3 regions of the Thauera sp. 63 genome follow, and region 1 is predicted to be linked to each of the others. Evidence: predicted binding sites of a transcription regulator. Region 1 holds the regulator's gene; each other region holds the start of a gene.
The links. Region 1 encodes sigma-54, which starts transcription at its own class of promoters, with help from an activator protein. Its sites were predicted from a motif close to TGGCACGCTTNCTGCTNA; they were not measured.

Region 1 (6,542 bases):
TTCGAGTAGCACGGCGAGGTTGCGTCCCGCGGCGACGGGCAGCACGACCCGCGCCACCTTCACGCCGAGGATGTCCTTGACCTCCTGCTGCAGGGGCAGGCGGGAGGGGTCGCCCGCGCCCGGCTGACGGCGCTCCAGGTGGCAGACCAGGCGCAAGCGCATCTTGCGCCGGCAGGCCGTCTCGCCAAAGATGGTGCGGATGTTGAGGATGCCCAGGCCGCGGACTTCGATGAAGTCCTGCAGCATCGGCGGGCAGCGTCCTTCGAGCACGGTGGGGGCGACGCGCGAGAACTCGACGACGTCGTCCGCCACCAGGCCGTGGCCACGCGAGATCAGCTCCAGCGCGAGTTCCGACTTGCCTGCGCCCGAATCGCCGGTGATCAGCACGCCCACACCGAGCACGTCCATGAAGACGCCGTGCAAGGAGATCTTCTCGGCCAGTTCCCGTGACAGGTAAAGGCGCAGCTGGTCGATCACGCCGGCCGCGGGCTGCGGCGTGGTGAACAGGGCGACGTCGTGGGCCTCGCAGATGCCGTGGATGATGTTCGAGGCAGCACAGCCGTCGGCGATGATGATGGCCGGTGGCCGGGTCGACAGGATCTCGTTGAGGTGATGGGCGACCTTGTCGGTCGTCTGGCGCCGTGCCCAGGCCAGCTCGGCGGCGCCAATGATCTGCAGGCGCGTGGGGTGGATCAGGTTGAGGTGGCCGACGAGGTCGGCCGGCCAGATACGCTCTTCAGCGACGGCCAGCGTGGCGTCGAGACGTCCGCTGACGTGGGTGAGTTCAAGGCGCTCGCGCTGGGCCTCAAACAGCCTCGCGACGCTTGTCTGCCGCATCGGTACCCCAGTCGAGGAACATCTGGTGGATGTGTTCGGCGTCGGGCGCGTTCAGCAGTGCCTCGCGGAAGGCGCGGTCGCTGAACATCTGCGCGAGCTCGGACAGGAGCTGCAGGTGGGTCTCGTTGGCTTGCTCGGGCACCAGCAGCACGAACAGGAGATTCACCGGGCGGCCATCGGGCGCATCGAACTGCACCGGGGCAGCCAGGCGCAGGAAGGCGCCGGCCGCTTCCTTCAGGCCCTTGATGCGGCCATGCGGGATGGCGATGCCCTGGCCGAGGCCTGTGGAGCCCAGCCGTTCTCGAGCGAACAGGCTGTCGAACACCAGAATGCGGGCGATGCCCTGGTTGTTCTCGAAAAGCAGCCCCGCCTGTTCGAAGACACGCTTCTTGCTGCTTGCATCGAGATCGACCACCACATTGGACAGTGGCAGGAGTTGAGGTATCAGGCTCATTCGCAGTGGAGCTTGCGCAGCGCCGTTGCCGCTGGCGCCGCGCTGGGCGATCGGACGGACCGGGATGCGTTGAAGCCGCGTCTTGAAAACGCGCGCATTATACCCACACCCCGGACATAAAACCGCAACCTGGCAATCAGGCTTCCGGCTCCTGATGCTTCAGGGCTTCGTGGTTGTGGTCGGCCATCTTCTGCTTGTATTTCTGCACCTGACGATCGAGCTTGTCAGCCATCGAGTCGATGGCGGCGTACATGTCTGCGTCGTCGCTTTCGACGAAGAGATCCTTGCCGCGCACGTGCAGCGTGACTTCGGCCTTCTGCTTCAGCTTTTCGACGGAGAGGATCACCGCCACGCTGGTGACGTTGTCGAAGTGGCGGATGACGCGGTCAAGCTTGGTGCTCACGTAGTCACGGATGGCCGGGGTGACCTCGACGTGGCGCCCGGTGATGTTGAGATTCATGGTAACTCCTGTTGTTGTCAGATCGATTTGCGCAGACTGACCGGCGGGATATTCAGTGATTCGCGGTACTTCGCGATGGTGCGTCGTGCGACCACGATACCCTGCTGGCCCAAAACTTCTGCAATCCTTGCGTCGGACAGCGGCTTCTTGCTGTCCTCGGCGTCCACCAGTTGACGAATCAGCGCCCGAATCGCCGTGGAAGAGGCCGCTCCGCCAGTGTCGGTGGAGACGTGGCTGCCGAAGAAATACTTGAGTTCGAACACACCGCGCGGCGTCGCCATGTATTTCTGCGTCGTGACGCGCGAAACGGTGGATTCGTGCAGTTCGAGCTGGTCCGCGATCTCCCGGAGAGTGAGTGGCCGCATCGCCACGTCTCCATGATCGAAGAACTGCCGCTGCTGGTCAACGATGGCTTGGGAGACCCGCAGGATGGTGTCGAAACGCTGCTGGACGTTCTTGATCAGCCAGCGTGCTTCCTGTAACTGGCCGGTCAGGCCGCCGCCCTGGCCGCGGTTCTGCTGCAGCAGGCTGGCGTAGAGCCGGTTGACGCGCAGGCGCGGCATCGCGTCCTGGTTGAGGCTGACGGTCCAGCGTCCGCGGATCTTGCGCACGATGACGTCAGGCAGCACGTAGCGCGTCTCGGAGACGGAGTGGCGCGAGCCCGGATGCGGGTCGAGGCTGCAGATCAGAGCGTGGGCAGCGCGCAGCTGGTCGTCGTCGCAACCGGTGTGTTTCTTGAGGCGCGCGAAGTTGCGCTCGGCGAGCAGTTCGAGATGCTGGTCAACGATCTCGAGCGCGAGCATCTGCGTCGGCGTCTCGGGCATCGCTCGCAGCTGCAGCGACAGGCATTCCTGCGGGCTGCGTGCGCCGATGCCGGCAGGGTCGAGGTGCTGTACGTGGCGCAGCGCGATGGAAAGCTCGTCGAGGTCGATGTCGAGCTCGGGTGGCAGCAACTCGAGCAACTCCTCGAGCGGCTGGTGCAGGTAGCCGTCGTCGTCCAGCGCCTCGATGATGAAGCGCACCAGCGCGCGGTCGCGGTCGGAGAGCGGCGACAGCGCGACCTGCTCGTCGAGGTGGTCGCGAAGCGACAGCTCGGCCGCCTGGAACTCCTGGAAGTCGGTGTCGTCGTCATCGTCGCGCTTGGCCTGGGCGCCACTGCCGACGTTGGACCAGTCGATGCCTTCCTCGTTGTCCTCGCGATCGTTCGCCTTTCCTGCTTCGCCGTCGCTGGTGGCCTCGGCGCTGGTTTCGCGTTCGCGCTCGCGCTCACGTTCGGCAGGCGGGGTGCTGGTGGCGAGACCGGGCTGCGGCACGAAGTCGTCGATCTCCTCGCGCTCGAGCATCGGGTTCTCGAGCAGGAAGCGCTCGATCTCCTGGTTCAGCTCGAGCGTGGACAGCTGCAGCAGCTTGATCGACTGCTGCAGCTGAGGCGTCAGCGTGAGGTGCTGCGAGAGCTTGAGCTGGAGGCTGGGTTTCATTCGGGCGCTAGAGGCGGAAATGTTCGCCGAGGTAGACCTGGCGCACCTTCTCGTTGGCGATGATCTCGTCAGGCTGGCCGCTGGCGAGCACGCGACCCTCGCTGATGATATAGGCGCGATCGCAGATGCCAAGCGTCTCGCGCACGTTGTGGTCGGTGATGAGCACGCCGATGCCGCGTTCCTTGAGGAAGCGGATGATCTTCTGGATATCGATCACGGCGATCGGGTCGACGCCGGCGAAAGGCTCGTCGAGCAGGATCAGGCGCGGATCGGTGGCGAGCGCGCGGGCGATCTCGCAGCGGCGGCGTTCGCCACCCGACAGGGAGATCGCGGTGTTGTCGCGCAGGTGGGTGATGCCCAGTTCCTCGAGCAGTTCCTGCAGGCGCTCGTCGATCTGGCGTGACTCCAGCCCCTGCAGTTCGAGCACCGCGCGGATGTTCTCGGCCACCGTGAGCTTGCGGAACACGCTCATTTCCTGCGGCAGGTAGGACAGGCCGAGGCGGGCACGGGCGTGAATCGGCAGGTGGGTGAGATCCTTGCCGTCCAGCCCGATCTGGCCACCGTCGGCACGCACCAGGCCGACGATCATGTAGAAGCAGGTGGTCTTGCCCGCCCCGTTGGGGCCGAGCAGGCCGACGACCTCGCCCGAGCCGACCTCGAAGCCGACGTCGTGCACCACCGTGCGCGCCTTGTAGCGCTTCTGCAGACCGGCGACCTTAAGCAGACTCATCGTAGGGCTCTTTCAGCAGCTTGCGGATCAGGTCGGGCGCAAAGCCGCGGGTTTGCAGGAAGCGCGCCTGCCGGGCCCACTCGCGGGGGTCGGTCGGCGGCTCGCGGAAGCGGCCATGCAGCACGCTGCGGGCACGCTCGATCTCGGACTCGGTACATTCGCCGGCGATGGCCTCGTCGATCAGTTCGCGCTCGATACCGCGACGGGCCAGCTCGTTGCGCAGCCGGCTCGCGCCAAAACGCGCGGCCTTGCCGCGCACGAAGGCTTCCGCGAAGCGGCTGTCGGACTGCAACCCGAGTTCGCCCATGCGTGCGATGACGACCTCGACCTCGTCGGCCTCGCCATGCGCGGCGAGCTTGCGCGCCAGCTCGGCGCGCGAATGATCGCGGCGGGCGAGGTGGCGAAGGGCGCGCTCGCGCAGGCTGGGCTCGGCCATGGCGTCGGGCGCTCAGGCCTCGGCGGCTGCCGCAGCGGGCGTCGCCGGCGGCATTTCAGGCAGACCGACCGCGACGCGGACCCTGTTCTCGATCTCGCGCGCCAGCGCAGGGTTGTTGCGCAGGAACTCGCGCGAGTTGTCCTTGCCCTGGCCGATCTTGTCGCCCTTGTAGGCGTACCAGGCGCCGGACTTGTCGACGATCTTGTGGTCGACGCCGAGATCGATGATCTCGCCTTCGCGCGAGATGCCCTCGCCGTACAGGATGTCGAAGTGCGCTTCCTTGAACGGGGGCGAGACCTTGTTCTTCACCACCTTGACGCGGGTCTCGGACCCGACGACCTCGTCGCCCTTCTTGATCGTGCCGGTGCGGCGGATGTCCATGCGCACCGAGGCGTAGAACTTGAGCGCGTTGCCGCCGGTGGTGGTCTCCGGGCTGCCGAACATCACGCCGATCTTCATGCGGATCTGGTTGATGAAGATGACCAGCGTGTTGGTGCGCTTGATGTTGGCGGTGAGCTTGCGCAGCGCCTGCGACATCAGGCGGGCCTGCAGGCCGGGGAGCTGGTCGCCCATCTCGCCTTCGATTTCGGCCTTGGGCGTCAGTGCGGCGACCGAGTCGACCACGACCACGTCCACGCCGCCCGAGCGCACCAGCATGTCGGCGATCTCGAGCGCCTGTTCGCCGGTGTCGGGCTGGGAGATCAGCAGGTCCTGGATGTTGACGCCGAGCTTCTCGGCATAGCCGACGTCGAGTGCATGTTCGGCGTCGATGAACGCGGCGGTGCCGCCGAGCTTCTGCATCTCGGCGATGACCTGCAGCGTCAGCGTGGTCTTGCCGGATGACTCCGGGCCGTAGATCTCGACCACACGACCGCGCGGCAGGCCGCCGAGGCCGAGTGCGATGTCGAGCCCGAGCGAGCCGGTGGACACGGTCTGGATGTCGCGTTCGACGTTGCCGTCGCCCATGCGCATGATCGAACCCTTGCCGAACTGCTTTTCGATCTGCGAGAGCGCAGCGGCGAGCGCCTTGGCCTTGTTGTCGTCCATGAAAGTCGTTCCTGAGTGATTGGCGAATTATGGCACAGAGCTTGCTGTGATGGTGTCGGGCATCTCTGACGGCGACAGTGTAAGACCTGTAAATGAATACAGCAATGCCGCGGGTCGGCGCCCGCCAGCCGCTTCAGCGAGCGAGTTCGATCACTTCGCTGAGCGCGTGGATCACGGTCTGACGGCGCACGGCCGTGCGATCGCCGGGCAGCTGAAGCGTACGGACCCGTGTCGGCACCCTGCGTTGCGCCCAGGCCACGCACACCATGCCGACGGGTTTCTGCGCGCTGCCGCCGGTCGGGCCGGCGACGCCGGATACCGCGACGGCAAGGTCCGCGGTGCTGCGCGCCAGGGCGCCCTCCGCCATTTCGGCGACCGTGGCCTCGCTCACCGCGCCGTGGCTGTCGAGGGTGTGCGCAGAGACGCCGAGCATGTCGGTCTTGGCCGCATTCGAGTAGGTGACGAAGCCGCGGTCGAACCAGGCCGAACTGCCGCTGGTGGCGGTGACGACCTGTGCGATCCAGCCGCCGGTGCAGGACTCCGCGGTGGCCAGCATCCAGCCGCGCGCGGCCAGCGCCTCGCCGACCGCGACCGAGAGCGCGTCGAGCTCGGTGTCCATGCCTCTCCTCCCCTTCGGATCAGATGCCGAACAGTGTGACCAGTACCGCCAGCGCCAGCAAGGTGTAGCCCGCCGCAACGAGGTCGTCGAACATGACTCCGAAGCCGCCTTTGAAGCTGCGGTCCGCCCAGCGTACCGGCGGCGGCTTGACGATGTCGAAGAAGCGGAACAGCGCCACTGCGATGGCCTGCCACAGCAGCGTCTTGGGGGCGAATGCGAGCACCAGCCAGGTGGCGACCATCTCGTCCCATACGATGCCGCCATGGTCCGGCACGCCCAGTGCCTGTCCGGTCCGTTCGGCGGCGATCACCCCGGCAACGAACAGGCTGGCGAGCAGGGCGAGGAAGACGAATTCCGACAGCGGGGTGCGGATCAACGGGTACAGCGCCCACGCCAGCAAGGTGCCGACCGTACCCGGCGCCCACGGCGACAGTCCGGCACCGAAGCCGAGGGAGATGAAGTGGGTCGGGTGGCTCAGCAG
Region 2 (6,542 bases), on a different contig from region 1:
GCGGTGACGGCGAAATCCGAGCCCATCGGCGCATTGCGGTTCAGGCCTTCGAGCGTCACGATCACGCCCTGCAGCCACTGCGACATGCCGGCCTCAACCAGCTTCAGCAGTTCGGCCTGGGTCTGGCTGGCGACGCTGCCGACCGTCTTGGCATAGGCAAAGCTCTTCTGCAGCGCAGGGGTAACGGTGCCGAGCTGCAGCTCGACCAGCGCCTTGGGATCGCGCGCGGCGAGCAGGGCCTGGCTCAGCGCGATACCGTCGTCGAGCAGGGCGCGGGTGGTGTTCAGGTTGAGGGCGGTCAGATGCTCGGCAGCCGACATCAGGCTGTCGCCGGCGGCGGACAGGTCGGCGACGCGCGCTTCGGTGGCGGTCTTGAAGGTGGCGAGCATTTTCTCGGGCGAGGCGTTCATGGTGTACTCCTTTGCGTGGGTGACACCGAAGCAATCCTGCGGTGTGGTTTTATGTTGCACTGCAACATAGATTAACGCAAGCGTTTTTTATGCGGGGATTTCCGAAACCATGACACTGTCGGCGATTCAAGTCGTGCTGCTGGTGCTGGCCTGGAGCGCCTACGCGGTGCTGCATTCCGCGCTCGCCTCGCTGACGGTCAAGCGCTGGGTCGCCGCGCGCTGGCCGCACCGGGCGCACGGCTACCGGCTGGGCTTCAACCTGCTGGCGGTGGTGTTGCTGTTGCCCCCGCTGTGGCTGACCTTCGACTGGCGCGGCGCCCTGCTGTGGAGCTGGAGCGGGCCGTGGGCCTGGGTGGCGAACGGGCTGGCGCTGGCGGCCGTGGCGGGCTTCGTGTGGTCGACGCGCTACTACGACATGGCGGAGTTCAGCGGCGGCGCGCAGTGGCGCAAGACGCACCGCGCGGTCGAGGATCCCGGCCGGCTGCGGCTGTCACCGCTGCACCGCTACGTCCGCCACCCCTGGTACAGCCTCGGCCTGGTGATCCTGTGGACGCGGGACATGGACGAGGCTCGGCTCGTGAGCACGCTGTGCATCACCCTGTACCTGTGGCTCGGTTCGCTGCTCGAGGAGCGCAAGCTGCTGGCCTTCCACGGCGCAGTCTATGCGGATTACCGTCGGCGCGTGGCCGGTCTGGTGCCCTGGCCCGGGCACATCCTGCGCCGCGAGGAGGCCCGCGCCCTGGAGGCGCGGGCACGGACGGCAGCGGCCGCGGAGGTGCAACCGCGGCCCCGCGGCTGAAGCCCGCCTCAGTCGGCGGACACGTCGCCCGCGGCCGGCTCGCGCAACATTGCCTCGGGCACGTCCTGGATGCGCGGCCGCGGCTCGATTTCCTGCGGCCAGGTCGTCCAGTCGGGATCGGGCAGTTCGGCGAACACCCGCCGCAGGCTGGCACCCCACTGGCCGTGGATCATGTCGAAATACGGATTGTCCCAGTCGATGCTGACATGGCGGGTCACCTTCAGGCCGTCGCGCCTGTAGATCAGCAGATCGAGCGGCAGGCCGACCGACAGGTTGGAGCGGATCGTCGAGTCCATCGAGATCAGCGCGCACTTGGCCGCCTCGTCGAGCGAGGTGTGGCAGTTCACCACGCGGTCGATGATCGGCTTGCCGTACTTGGACTCGCCGATCTGGAAGTACGGCGTGTCGCTGGAGGCCTCGATGAAGTTGCCCGCGGCGTAGATGTTGAACAGCCGCGGCGGCTCGTCGGCGATCTGGCCACAGAGGATGAAGGAGGCGTTGAAGTCGACGCCGAACTGCTGCAGCGCCTCGGCGTCGCGCTGATGCACGCGGCGGATCGTGTCGCCGACCAGGCGCGCGCACTCGAACAGCGTCGGCGCGTTCCACAGGCTCTGGCGGTCCTGCACCGCCGCATGCTCGCGCAGGATGTTGATGACCGACTGCGTGATGGCGAGATTGCCGGCGCTCATCAGCACCAGCACGCGGTCGCCGGGGCGTTCGAACACCGTCATCTTGCGGAAGGTGTTGATGTGGTCCACGCCCGCATTGGTGCGCGAGTCGGACAGACAGACGAGCCCCTCGTCGAGGCACATCGCAACGCAGTAGGTCATGCAGGCAATCCTGTCAGGTCATTGCTCGACGACGACGCCCGGCGGATCGGCGGGCGGCAGCGCCATCAAGCGTTCAGGCGGCGACCGGAACGAGAAAGTTGTCGCCGATGCGGTCCCCCAGGCGGTTGATGCGCTCGAGGAAACGCTCCAGCCACGGATGCAGTCCGGTGTCGAAGATGTCGTCCATGCGGCCATAGTGCAGGGTCGCGTGCAGTTCGCCGGCCTGGCGTGCGGCCTCGGCCGAATGCAGATTGGCGATCTGGCCGAGGATGTCGTTGACCGCATCCACGCAGGAATGCAGCGAACGCGGCATGGCATCGTTGAGGATCAGCAGTTCAGCGACCTTGTAAGGCGTGATGACGTCGCGATAGACGTGGCGATAGGTCTCGAAGGCCGAGACCGAGCGCAGCAGCGCCCCCCACTGGTAGTAATCGGTGGTGCTGGTCGGGCTTTCGTTCTGCGGCAGCAGGCTGTGGTACTTCACGTCGAGCAGGCGTGCGGTGTTGTCGGCGCGCTCGAGGAAGGTGCCCAGGCGCACGAACTGGAAGGCGTCGTCGTGCAGCATGGTGCCGAAGGTGACGCCGCGCAGCAGGTGCGAGCGGAACTTCACCCACTCGAAGAACTCGCCCAGGTCGGTGGCCTGCAGCTTCTCCGGCGTCATGTCGCGGATCTCGAGCCAGGTGGCGTTGGTGGTTTCCCACATCTCCGCGGTGAGCGTGCCGCGTACCGCGTGCGCGTTCTCGCGCGCGGCACGCAGGCAGTTCCAGACGCTCGACAGGTTGTTGCGGTCGAGCACGACGAACTCGATGACGTCACGCGGGGTCAAGGGCCGTCCGGTGCGGGCGAAGGCCTCGGTCAACTCGCTGATGGCGAGGATCGCGCCCCAGCCGTCGTCGTAGCAGCCGTTATTGCGTGGCAGCAGCGACATGCGGTAGGACACGTCCAGCATGCGCACGGTGTTCTCGGCACGTTCGGTGTAGCGTGCCATCCAGTACAGGTGGTCGGCGGTGCGGCTCAGCATGATGATTCTCCCGGCGTGATTCGATGCGCGATCGGATTCAGTTGACGACCCAGGTGTCCTTGGTGCCCCCGCCCTGCGAGGAATTGACCACCAGCGAGCCGGCCTTCATCGCCACACGGGTCAGGCCGCCGGGCACCATGCGGATCTCCTTGCCCCCGGACAGCACGAAGGGGCGCAGGTCGATGTGGCGCGGTGCGATGCCGGCGTCGACGAAGGTCGGGCAGGTCGACAGGGACAGCGTGGGCTGTGCGATGTACTTCTCGGGCGCGGCGAGGATGCGCTGGCGGAAGTCCTCAATCTCGGCACGGGTCGCGGCCGGGCCGACGAGCATGCCGTAGCCCCCGGCGCCATGGACTTCCTTCACCACCAGTTCGGGCAGGTGCGCAAGCGTGTAGGCGAGGTCGTCCGGCTCGCGCAACATGTAGGTCGGCACGTTGTTGAGGATCGGTTCCTCGCCGAGGTAGAAGCGCACCATCTCCGGCACGTAGGGGTAGATCGACTTGTCGTCGGCCACGCCGGTGCCGACCGCGTTGGCCAGCGTCACCCGCCCGGCGCGATAGGCGGACATCAGGCCCGGCACGCCCAACATCGAATCGGGGCGGAACACCTGCGGGTCGAGGAAGTCGTCGTCAAGGCGGCGATAGATCACGTCGACCCGGCGCGGTCCCTGGGTGGTGCGCATGTAGACGGTGTCGTCCTTGACGAACAGGTCCTGCCCCTCGACCAGCTCGACGCCCATCTGCTGGGCGAGGAAGCTGTGCTCGAAGTAGGCGCTGTTGTAGGCGCCGGGTGTCAGCACCACCGCCGTCGGGTCCAGCACGCCGGCGGGCGCAACCGCACGCAGGGTCTCGAGCAGTAGATCGGGGTAGTGCTCGACCGGCTGCACGTTGTAGCGCGAGAACAGGTCGGGGAAGAGCCGCATCATCATCTTGCGGTTCTCCAGCAGGTAGCTCACGCCCGAGGGCACGCGCAGGTTGTCCTCCAGCACGTAGTACTCGCCCTTGCCGTCCGCGCCCGCCGCCCGCACCAGATCGATGCCGGCAATCATCGCGTACAGGCCGCCCGGCACCTCGACGCCCTTCATCTCGCCGCGGAACTGGGCGTTGTTGAGCACCTGGTCGGCCGGCAGGCGGCCGGCGCGCAGGATCTCCTGGCCGTGGTAGATGTCGGCGAGGAAGGCGTTGAGCGCTTTCACGCGCTGGCGCAGGCCGGCTTCGAGCGCCGTCCACTCCTCGCCCGGAATGATCCGCGGCAGCAGGTCGAAGGGAATCAGGCGCTCCTTGCCCCCTTCGGCGCCATACACGTTGAAGGTGATGCCGACGCGGTGGAAGGCGACGTCGGCCTCGCTGCGCTTGCGCTCGATGCGCTCGCGCGGCGTGTCGGCCAGCCAGTCGGCGTAGGCGAGGTAGTGCGGACGGACGGCGCCATCCGGGGCGTGCATTTCATCGTAGGGTTTCGCGGCGGTGGTCGTGCTGTCTGCGGTCATGATTGGGCTCCCTTGCGACGCGATTCAGCAGAAAGCGTGCCAATCCCGCGAAGCACGCACGGATGCGGCTTCGCAGCCTGCTGCGCGGCGGGCACTGCGGTGGTGCGCACCACCACGGCATCCGATGCATCAACATGGTGCGCGGATGTCGTCGCATGCGGCCTCCACCGGCATCACCGTCACCGCCACCTCGACGGCATGCCCGGCCCCACCGAGGATGACGCCGCGCAGCGGACACACGTCGCCGTAGTCGCGCCCCCAGGCCAGCGTGATGTGGCCATCGCCGGGCTGCATGTCGTTGGTCGGATCGAACTCCACCCAGCCCACGCCGGGACACCACACGCCCACCCAAGCGTGCGAGGCGTCGGCCCCGACCAGCCGCGCCTGCCCCGGTGGCGGCGCGGTCAGCAGGTAACCCGACACGTAGCGCGCCGCCAGCCCGAGCGAACGCAGGCAGGCAATCATCAGCTGCGAGAAGTCCTGGCACACGCCGCGCCGCGCGGCGAAGACCTGGGCGACCGGCGTGGCGACGTCGGTCGCGGCCGGATCGAAGCGGAAATCGGCGTGGATGCGCGCAGACAGCGCCGCGCTCGCCTCGAGCAGCGGACGTTCGGGCGTGAAGCACTGCAGGGCGTAGTCCGCGTAGCGCGCCGCCTCGGCGCCAAGCGCCACGAAGGGCGAGGCGAAGCGGTACTGCCCGGCGTCGCGCGCCTCGGCCTGCAGCGGCGCATGGCCCGACAGGGCATCGCGCAGATGGTCGCGCGCCGCCTCCCACGGCAGGCTGGCAGCCGGGTCCGGCCAGTCCGGCGCGAGCACGCCGACGCGGCTGCGCGCCCGCACGCTCAGGCGGTCGTGCGCGGCATAGAGGCTGAAGCAGCTCACCGGATTGCCGAAGAAGTCCGTCCGCTCGCGCCGCTGCGCCGGCACCGGATCAATCTCCAGCACGTACGACACCAGCCGCTGGCGCAGGCTTTCACGCGGCCGCAGGTGCGCGACCTGCTGCGACAGCAGCACCGGGCTGGTGTAGCGGTAGGTCGTGTCGTGAAGCAGCTCGTAGAACTGCATCGCGTCGGCGGGCCGTTCAGCGGGAGGCCGTAGCATGGCTGCGCGCGTCCAGGTGGGTGAAGTAGCGCTGCGAGAGGACGTCCGACAGCGTGTTGCCGGCCGCCCAGATGCGCTGGAGCAGGCCGAAGACCGTGGCGCAGGCCGCGGCATCGTGGGTCGCCCGGCCGTCGGCAGCAAGGCCGGCCAGACAGTTGCAGTCGGCGACGGCATCGAGCTCGCGCATCAGCACGGCCAGGGGCTCGCCCAGCGCGGCGCCATCGGGCAGACGCGCCAGGTGGTCGACCAGCGAATCGAGCTGGTAGCGCAAGGCGCGCGGGTTGTCGCCGTCGAACATCACCAGCTCCGCGACCGGCCGCGGCGCCAGGCCGCGCGCATGACGGCTGCGGTAGCGGATCTCGCCGTCGGTCACGGCCAGCAGGGCCTCGAGCGCGCCACGCTGCGGCACTGCCAGCAACACCGCCAGCGCCGAAGCGAGGAACTGCAGGCGCTCGATGCGGCGGCCGATCGACAGGAAGCGCCAGCCGGCGTCGCGCGGCATGCTCTCGATGACGAAGCCCGACAGCGTCACCAGCGACAGCAGGGATTCGTCGAGGCGGTGCATCGCCTCACCCAGGCCGGGCGCCTCGGTCACCGGCGTCGCAAATCCGGCGAGGCGGTTGTAGATGCGCCAGCTGTCCGGCGACAGGCGGTCGCGCAGTTGCGCGGCCAGCCGCAACACCATGCGCAGGTTGGCGACGACGCTACCGCTGCGCGTGTCGTCGAACAGGGCGCACGCCAGCGCCTGCGCATTTGCGCCGCCTTCGCCACCCTCCGCGTCCTCCGCGCGCTCGCCCGCCCGCGGCAGCACGCCGCAGCGCCGGCACAGCTCGGCCAACGCGGCCACCGTGGGCGAATCCGCCTGCGCAGCGGCCTCGCCCGCGGCCGGCCCGAC
Region 3 (6,542 bases), on a different contig from region 1:
CAGCGCTGTCAGCCTGCGGCGAAAAACCGCCTGGATCAGCGCGTCCTTGCTGCCGAAGTGGTAATTGACCGCAGCGAGATTGGCATTCGCCGCCCCGGTGATCATGCGCATCGAGGTGCCTTCAAAGCCATGCTCGACGAACAGCCGCTCGGCCGCATCGAGGATGCGGTCACGCGTTTCGGGCGGTGAATTACGGCGCTCAGCGGACATCGGCAATCTCTTTCAAACGTTTGTTTGAATAATACATTCTCTTTATTCACTGTCAAGCGCCGTTTATGGAACGGCGCCCCGGAAGACACGGGTTTGACTCCCGACCGGCCGGGCAACAGAATCGGGCGCTTCCGCCGCCCCATCCCGGACTGCCTCAATGAGACGCGCCCCCTCCGCCGCCCTGCCCGCCACCGAGCCGACCGAACGTCACGACTGGCAGACCCTGAAAAGCCTGTTTCCCTTCATCTGGGCCTACAAAGGCCGGGTGATCTTCGCGCTCGCCTGCCTCGTTGCGGCGAAGGGCGCGAACGTGACGGTGCCCATCGTTTTCAAGCACCTGATCGACGACCTCACGATCACGCGCGAACAGGCCTTCATCGTCGTGCCCGCGGCGCTGCTCCTTGCCTACGGCGCCTTCCGCTTCTCGACCTCACTGCTCACCGAGCTGCGCGAGGTCGTCTTCGCCCGTGTCACGCAGCAGGCGGTGCGCGAGATCTCGCTGCGCGTGTTCCGCCACCTGCATGCGCTGTCGTTGCGATTCCACCTGGAACGCCAGACCGGCGGCCTGACGCGCGACATCGAGCGCGGCACGCGCTCGATCGGCTCGCTGATCAGCTACACGCTGTATTCGATCCTGCCGACACTGATCGAAATCGGACTGGTGATCGGCATCCTGCTGGTGCAGTACGACGCGGTGTTCGCGTTGATCACCCTCACCGCACTCGTGATCTACATCGTGTTTACGGTCAAGGTCACCAACTGGCGCACCGCGCTGCGCCGCCAGGCAAACGAACTGGATTCCGCCGCCAACGCGCGCGCCATCGACAGCCTGATCAACTTCGAGACGGTGAAGTACTTCAACAACGAGGCGTTCGAGGCGCGGCGCTACGACGAACAGCTGCAGAAATGGACCAAGGCGCAGGTGACCAACCAGTACTCGCTGTCTGCGCTCAACGTCGGCCAGGCGGCGATCATCGCGGTGGCCGTCACCGCGATGATGTGGCAGGCGGCGATCCGGGTCGCCTCCGGCGAAATGACGATCGGCGACATCGTGCTGGTCAATGCCTTCCTGATCCAGCTCTACATCCCGCTGAACTTCCTCGGCGTGCTGTACCGCGAGATCCGGCAGTCGCTCACCGACATCGAACGCATGTTCGGCCTGATGCACCAGCACCGCGAGATCGCCGACGCAGCCGACGCCCTCCCCCTGCCGGCCGGCCCGGCCAGCGTGCGCTTCGAGAAGGTCAGCTTCGCCTATGACGCCAAGCGCCCGATCCTGTTCGACGTCGATTTCGAGGTTCCGACCGGCAGCACGGTGGCGGTCGTGGGCCACTCCGGCTCGGGAAAGTCGACGCTCGCCCGCCTGCTCTACCGCTTCTACGACGTGCAGGGCGGCGCCATCCGCATCAACGGCCACGACATCCGTCAGCTCACGCAGGACAGCCTGCGCGCAGCCATCGGTATCGTTCCGCAGGACACTGTGCTGTTCAACGACACCCTGTTCTACAACATCCAGTACGGTCGCCCCACCGCCAGCCGCGAGGAAGTGGAAGCTGCGGCGCGCGCCGCCCAGCTCGAGGACTTCATCCGCCAGCTGCCAGACGGCTACGAGACGCGTGTCGGCGAGCGCGGGCTGAAGCTTTCGGGCGGCGAGAAGCAGCGCGTGGCGATCGCCCGCGCCCTGCTGAAGAACCCCGCCATCCTGATCTTCGACGAGGCCACTTCGGCCCTCGACTCCAAGACCGAGAAGGCGATCCAGGCGCAGATCGAGCGCGCCGCGCAGGGCCGCACCGCGCTGGTCATCGCGCACCGGCTGTCGACGATCATGGATGCGGACGAGATCATCGTGCTCGACGGTGGACGCATCGTCGAGCGTGGCCGCCATACCCCGCTGCTGGCGAAAGGCGGCGCATACGCGCAGATGTGGCTGCTGCAGCAGCAGGAAGAGGCCGCGGACACACGCGCCTGAACGCCGACAAGAAAACGGCGCCCGCAGGCGCCGAATTCCTTCACTTCAGGCCGAGGCGCTCAGTGGGCGCGTTCGCGACGACGCAGACCCACCATGCCGAGCAAGGCGATGCCGGCGAGCGCGAGCGAGCCGGGTTCGGGCACCGTACCCACACTGGAGCTGGGCGGCTTCACCGTGCCGGTGACGTTGGCAAGCTTGAGGTAGTCGTACTTTGGCTGATCGCCCCAGGCCTTACATTTCCCCCATTTGTCAAAACTGATGCAACCACTGGACGTATCGTTAGTCACACCAACACCCGCCGCGAAACCGCCGGCCCCGATCAGCCAGAAGCTCGAATAGGTGTTCTCGAACGCACCCGAAGTCGTACCGAGGTTCCGCGTGCTGGTACCGATGTCGGCGTAGTTGCCGATCAGCGTCCAGCCACGGCTGGTCAGATTGGAGAAGGTCCCGCCATCGAGCGACTGGACGGCAGTCATCGACCCGAGCCCGGTGAACGCCATCACGAAGATGTCCGTGTCGTTGTAGGTCCAACCCGCCCTGACCGACTCCAGCCGAACCGCACTGTCGAAGCTCAGCAGCGCAAGCTCGTAGCCATCCTTGTTATCGAGCGCGTGCTGGCCATCGGAGGACGACTCGCCGCCGACACCGATACCGCTGCCGCTCCAGTATCCGACCGAAGTCTTGTAGATGTCGGAAGCATTGGATGTGGCCTTCCATCCAGTCACCTCGGGCTCGTTCGCTGCCGAGTTCGTCAGCGTCCAGTTGGTGGCGGCCATTGCGGAGAGGGATCCCGCACACAGCACCGCAGCCAGAATCGACCTCAATACATTTTTTTTCATTTTATTGCCTACTCACAAGATGCTCTGGCTACTATCTAGCAAAAATCGAGCCAAATAAGCACTTCCCATTCAAATCAGCTCATTGCGAAAGGCGCCTTTCGCAATGAGCTACGCGACCGTCAAGATTTCCGACACTATTGAAGCTCCCTGAGCAGCGCGCTGGCTTCGTCGATCCACGCGCCGCCCGGCGCCCCTTGTAGTGCAAGCCGCAGTTCGGCACGTGCTTCGTCGATGCGTCCTTGGCGCGCGAGGGCATAGCCAAGATGCCAGCGGATCTCCGGGTCGTGCGGCGCCCGCAAGCGGGCGTCCCGCAGGTGGCGCATGGCCTCGTCCAGCCTTCCCGCGCGGGCCAGGGACCAGCCCAGGGTATCGATCACCCCAACATTCCCCGGCGACAGCGACAAGGCCTTCTCGGCCAACGCCACCGGATCACCCTCACCCAGCATCAGCAGCACATTGGCCAGATTGTTGTACACGTTCGGCCCGGCACGATTGTCGGCAAGCAGACGCTCATATTCGGCACGCGCCGCCTTCCAGTTGCGGTCACGCATCCACAGTTCGGCAAGCATTTCCCTTACCCCGGCGTCCTCGCCCCTGTCGGCCAACCAGGTCGTCAGCAGGGGCACGGCGGACTTCGGTTCGCCCTTCAGCACTGCGACGCTGGCGCGCCGCTTGAGCAGCTCCAGCGTCGGCTGCAGCCTGAACGCCTCTTCGTAGTGTCGTTCCGCCTCGCCATAGCGCTCGCGTGTGACGGCAACATCCCCCGCAAGACGGAGGCCGCTCGCGCTGCGGGGGTGGGTCGATCGCAGTGAGGCCACGAGCCCGTCGATCGTCGCCGGCCCCACCTCCGCATCGAGCAGCGCTGCCTCGATCTCCAGCACCATTGCCGCCTCGTCCTTCGGCTTGCCCTGCAACGCCTTCTGCGCGGCGTAGGCGGCACCGGTAGGATTCGATGCAGCGAGTTGCAGGTAGCCGACGCGCACCAGCTTCGCGGCATCGTACTCGGCAAGCTTCGTCATCTCGCGCAAGGTCTGCTGCGCAGCCTTTTCGTCCCCGATGCCGATCTGGGCTTCGGCGAGCGCCGCCAGCACCGGGAGATCCGAACTGCGCCGGGACGCCAGTGCCTTGGCCGCCTCCAGGGCGCCGGCCTTGTCGCCCGCCGCCGCCCTGGCCGAAACCAGGGTGATACCGAAAAGCGGATCGGCAGGGCGCTCGGCCACGGCCTTCTCGAACCAGCGTATCGCCGCATCAGGATTGCCCACCCTCTGCTCGAGCAGGCCGGACTCGTACATCGCCACGGCATCGCTGCGATTCGACTTCAGCAGCGCGGCGTAAGCGCTGCGGGCCTGCTCGAAACGTCCGTCGGCCACATCCAGGCGCGCCAGGTTGAGTCGGGCCGGAGGGAAGTTCGCATCACGCTCCAGCGCTTGCGAATAGGCGGTGCGCGCACCGGCTGGATCTCCGGCGGCGGCCCGCATGCCACCGAGCAGATTCAGCGACAGGGGGCTACCCGGCAATGCAACCGCCGCCTTCTCGGCCACGGCCAGTGCCCCCTTTGGATCCCCCTGCCGGATCAGGGCGTTCGCCAGCGCGTTGGCAACGACGAAATCATGCGGCGTCCTGTCGAAGGCCGCCTGCAGACTCTCGACCGCAGCCGCCGTATCTCCTCCCGCGAGACGACTGAAGCCCAGCGCCGCCTGCGCTCCGACGGCCCCGCCCCGTGCCGCCCGCTCGAGCAGTTCGGCCGCCTTGCCATAACGCTGCTGGGCGAGATTGACCCGCCCCAGCAGGTGAAGCGCCTGCGGGTCGTCCGGCTGGACGCGCAACACATGCTCGAGCAAACCGGTCGCTCGCGCATGGTCGCCCATGTCGAGATGGATCGACGCCAGCAGCCTGCGCGCCCCGAGATTGTTCGGGTAGCGGCCAACGGCGGTCTCGAGGTACTTCCTCGCTTTCTCCAGCTGTCGCCCTGCGTGGTGCGCCAACGCCCCAACCATCAGCAACTGCTCATGGCCCGCGACCCAATCCGCCGGCAGGGCATCCACCAGCCCGGCCGCCTCGGCGAGATGCCGGGCTGACTGCCCACTGTCGCCCGCTCGCTCTGCAAGCAAGGCCAGCAGATAGGAAGCCCGCGGCTCCACTGCCCCGTCGAGCACCGGCACCAGCGCTGCGCGTGCCTCATCGCCGCGCCCGAGATCGATGAGGATGCCCGCGCGGGCGACGCTCGCATCGACCAGGCCCGGATCGAGCGCAACCGCCCGCTCATAGTCGCCGAGCGCAGCAGCCAGGCTTCCCGTGGCATGCAGCACCGAGGCGCGCGCATTGAATGCGGGCGCGTACTCGGGCCCGAGCCTGACGGCCTGCTCCGCCCGCTCGCGCGCGAGATCGCGCTTGCCGGCGGCAATCAGCATCGGCACCTCGGCCGCGAGCGGCACCGGAGATGCCGGATCGATCGCCCGCGCCTCGGCGTAGCTGCGCTCGGCCTCGGCATGCTGACCGAGCGCAGCGTGCGCCGAGCCACGAAGCGTCAGCACCTGAAGGCGAACAGCCAGCGGCAGACCTTCGGCCGACACCGTATCGAGCAGAACCTTGGGCCGCCCCTGCAGCAGGTAGATTCGCGCCATCGGCACCGCCACCTCGGCCCGGCTGACGCCGAGCCTCGAGGCCTCGCGAAAGGCCACTTCCGCGGGACCGACATCACCCTGATCGAGGTAGGCACGCGCAAGAAGCAGATGCGCGGCGAGCATGCCGCGGTCCTCCTGCAGGGCGTTCTTGAGCTGGATGATCGCCCCTGCGACATCCCTCGCCTCGAAGCGCTTCAGGCCATCCTCGTAGTAGCGGCCTGCCGCCGCAGAGTCGGCCAGCACGTTGCCCGACAGAAAAATGGCAAGGACGCCCGCAGCGAGCAAACGGAATGGAGCGGTCATGATTTCAAGGGGTACGAAGACGGTCGCGCCGAGTATACCGAGGGCATCCGGGTGACACCTGTGCATTGCGTCACCGCCGCATGCACGCCCGTGTCGATCGGACGATGGCTCCTGACTTGCGCCATCACTTAGAATCCAGACTTGCTCGCTCGCTCGCCCCTTTGATGGATGCCCACGACTCGGTTCCTTTCCTGAAGGAGATCATCCTCTTCCTCACCCTTGCCGGGGTGCTGATGCCCCTGCTCGGCCGGCTGAAGGTCAACCCCGTGCTCGGTTTCCTGACAGTGGGCACGCTACTGGGCCCTTATGGTCTGGCTTCGTTCGCGGCGGACCTGCCCTGGCTGGCGTGGCTGACCTTCGGCCGGCCGGAAGACGTGGAGTTTCTCGCCGAACTGGGCGTGATCTTCCTGATGTTCATGATCGGCCTCGACATGTCGGTCGAACGCCTGTGGTCAATGCGGCGGCTCGTCTTTGGCCTCGGCGGCTTGCAAGTGCTGCTGACGGCCGCAGCGATCGGCCTCGTCGCCGCGCAGTTCGGCAATCCGGTCGAAGCCTCGGTGATCCTCGGCACGGTGCTCGCGTTCTCGTCAACGGCGA

Region 2: a site for sigma-54 is predicted at 4,571-4,588, ahead of C664_RS19610 (circularly permuted type 2 ATP-grasp protein). Genes of this name have one in related genera too.
Region 3: a site for sigma-54 is predicted at 3,054-3,071, ahead of C664_RS04100 (PEP-CTERM sorting domain-containing protein). Genes of this name have one in related genera too.

Annotation. Positions count from the first base shown of each region.
Region 1 is NZ_AMXC01000011.1:22,963-29,504, forward strand. Features, by position in the region: gene hprK (HPr(Ser) kinase/phosphatase) at 1-837, opposite strand, end outside; gene ptsN (PTS IIA-like nitrogen regulatory protein PtsN) at 806-1,291, opposite strand; gene hpf (ribosome hibernation-promoting factor, HPF/YfiA family) at 1,428-1,751, opposite strand; gene C664_RS11340 (RNA polymerase factor sigma-54) at 1,769-3,229, opposite strand; gene lptB (LPS export ABC transporter ATP-binding protein) at 3,237-3,959, opposite strand; gene recX (recombination regulator RecX) at 3,946-4,395, opposite strand; gene recA (recombinase RecA) at 4,408-5,442, opposite strand; gene C664_RS11360 (CinA family protein) at 5,576-6,061, opposite strand; gene C664_RS11365 (phosphatidylglycerophosphatase A family protein) at 6,081-6,542, opposite strand, start outside.
Region 2 is NZ_AMXC01000056.1:13-6,554, reverse strand. Features, by position in the region: gene C664_RS19630 (phasin family protein) at 1-410, opposite strand, end outside; gene C664_RS19625 (methyltransferase family protein) at 520-1,209, shown strand; gene C664_RS19620 (proteasome-type protease) at 1,218-2,039, opposite strand; gene C664_RS19615 (alpha-E domain-containing protein) at 2,113-3,060, opposite strand; gene C664_RS19610 (circularly permuted type 2 ATP-grasp protein) at 3,098-4,546, opposite strand; gene C664_RS19605 (transglutaminase family protein) at 4,676-5,611, opposite strand; partial or broken gene C664_RS19600 (alpha-E domain-containing protein) at 5,628-6,542, opposite strand, start outside.
Region 3 is NZ_AMXC01000003.1:50,838-57,379, reverse strand. Features, by position in the region: gene C664_RS04110 (TetR/AcrR family transcriptional regulator) at 1-210, opposite strand, end outside; gene C664_RS04105 (ABCB family ABC transporter ATP-binding protein/permease) at 368-2,179, shown strand; gene C664_RS04100 (PEP-CTERM sorting domain-containing protein) at 2,239-3,018, opposite strand; gene prsT (XrtA/PEP-CTERM system TPR-repeat protein PrsT) at 3,153-5,945, opposite strand; gene C664_RS04090 (cation:proton antiporter domain-containing protein) at 6,110-6,542, shown strand, end outside.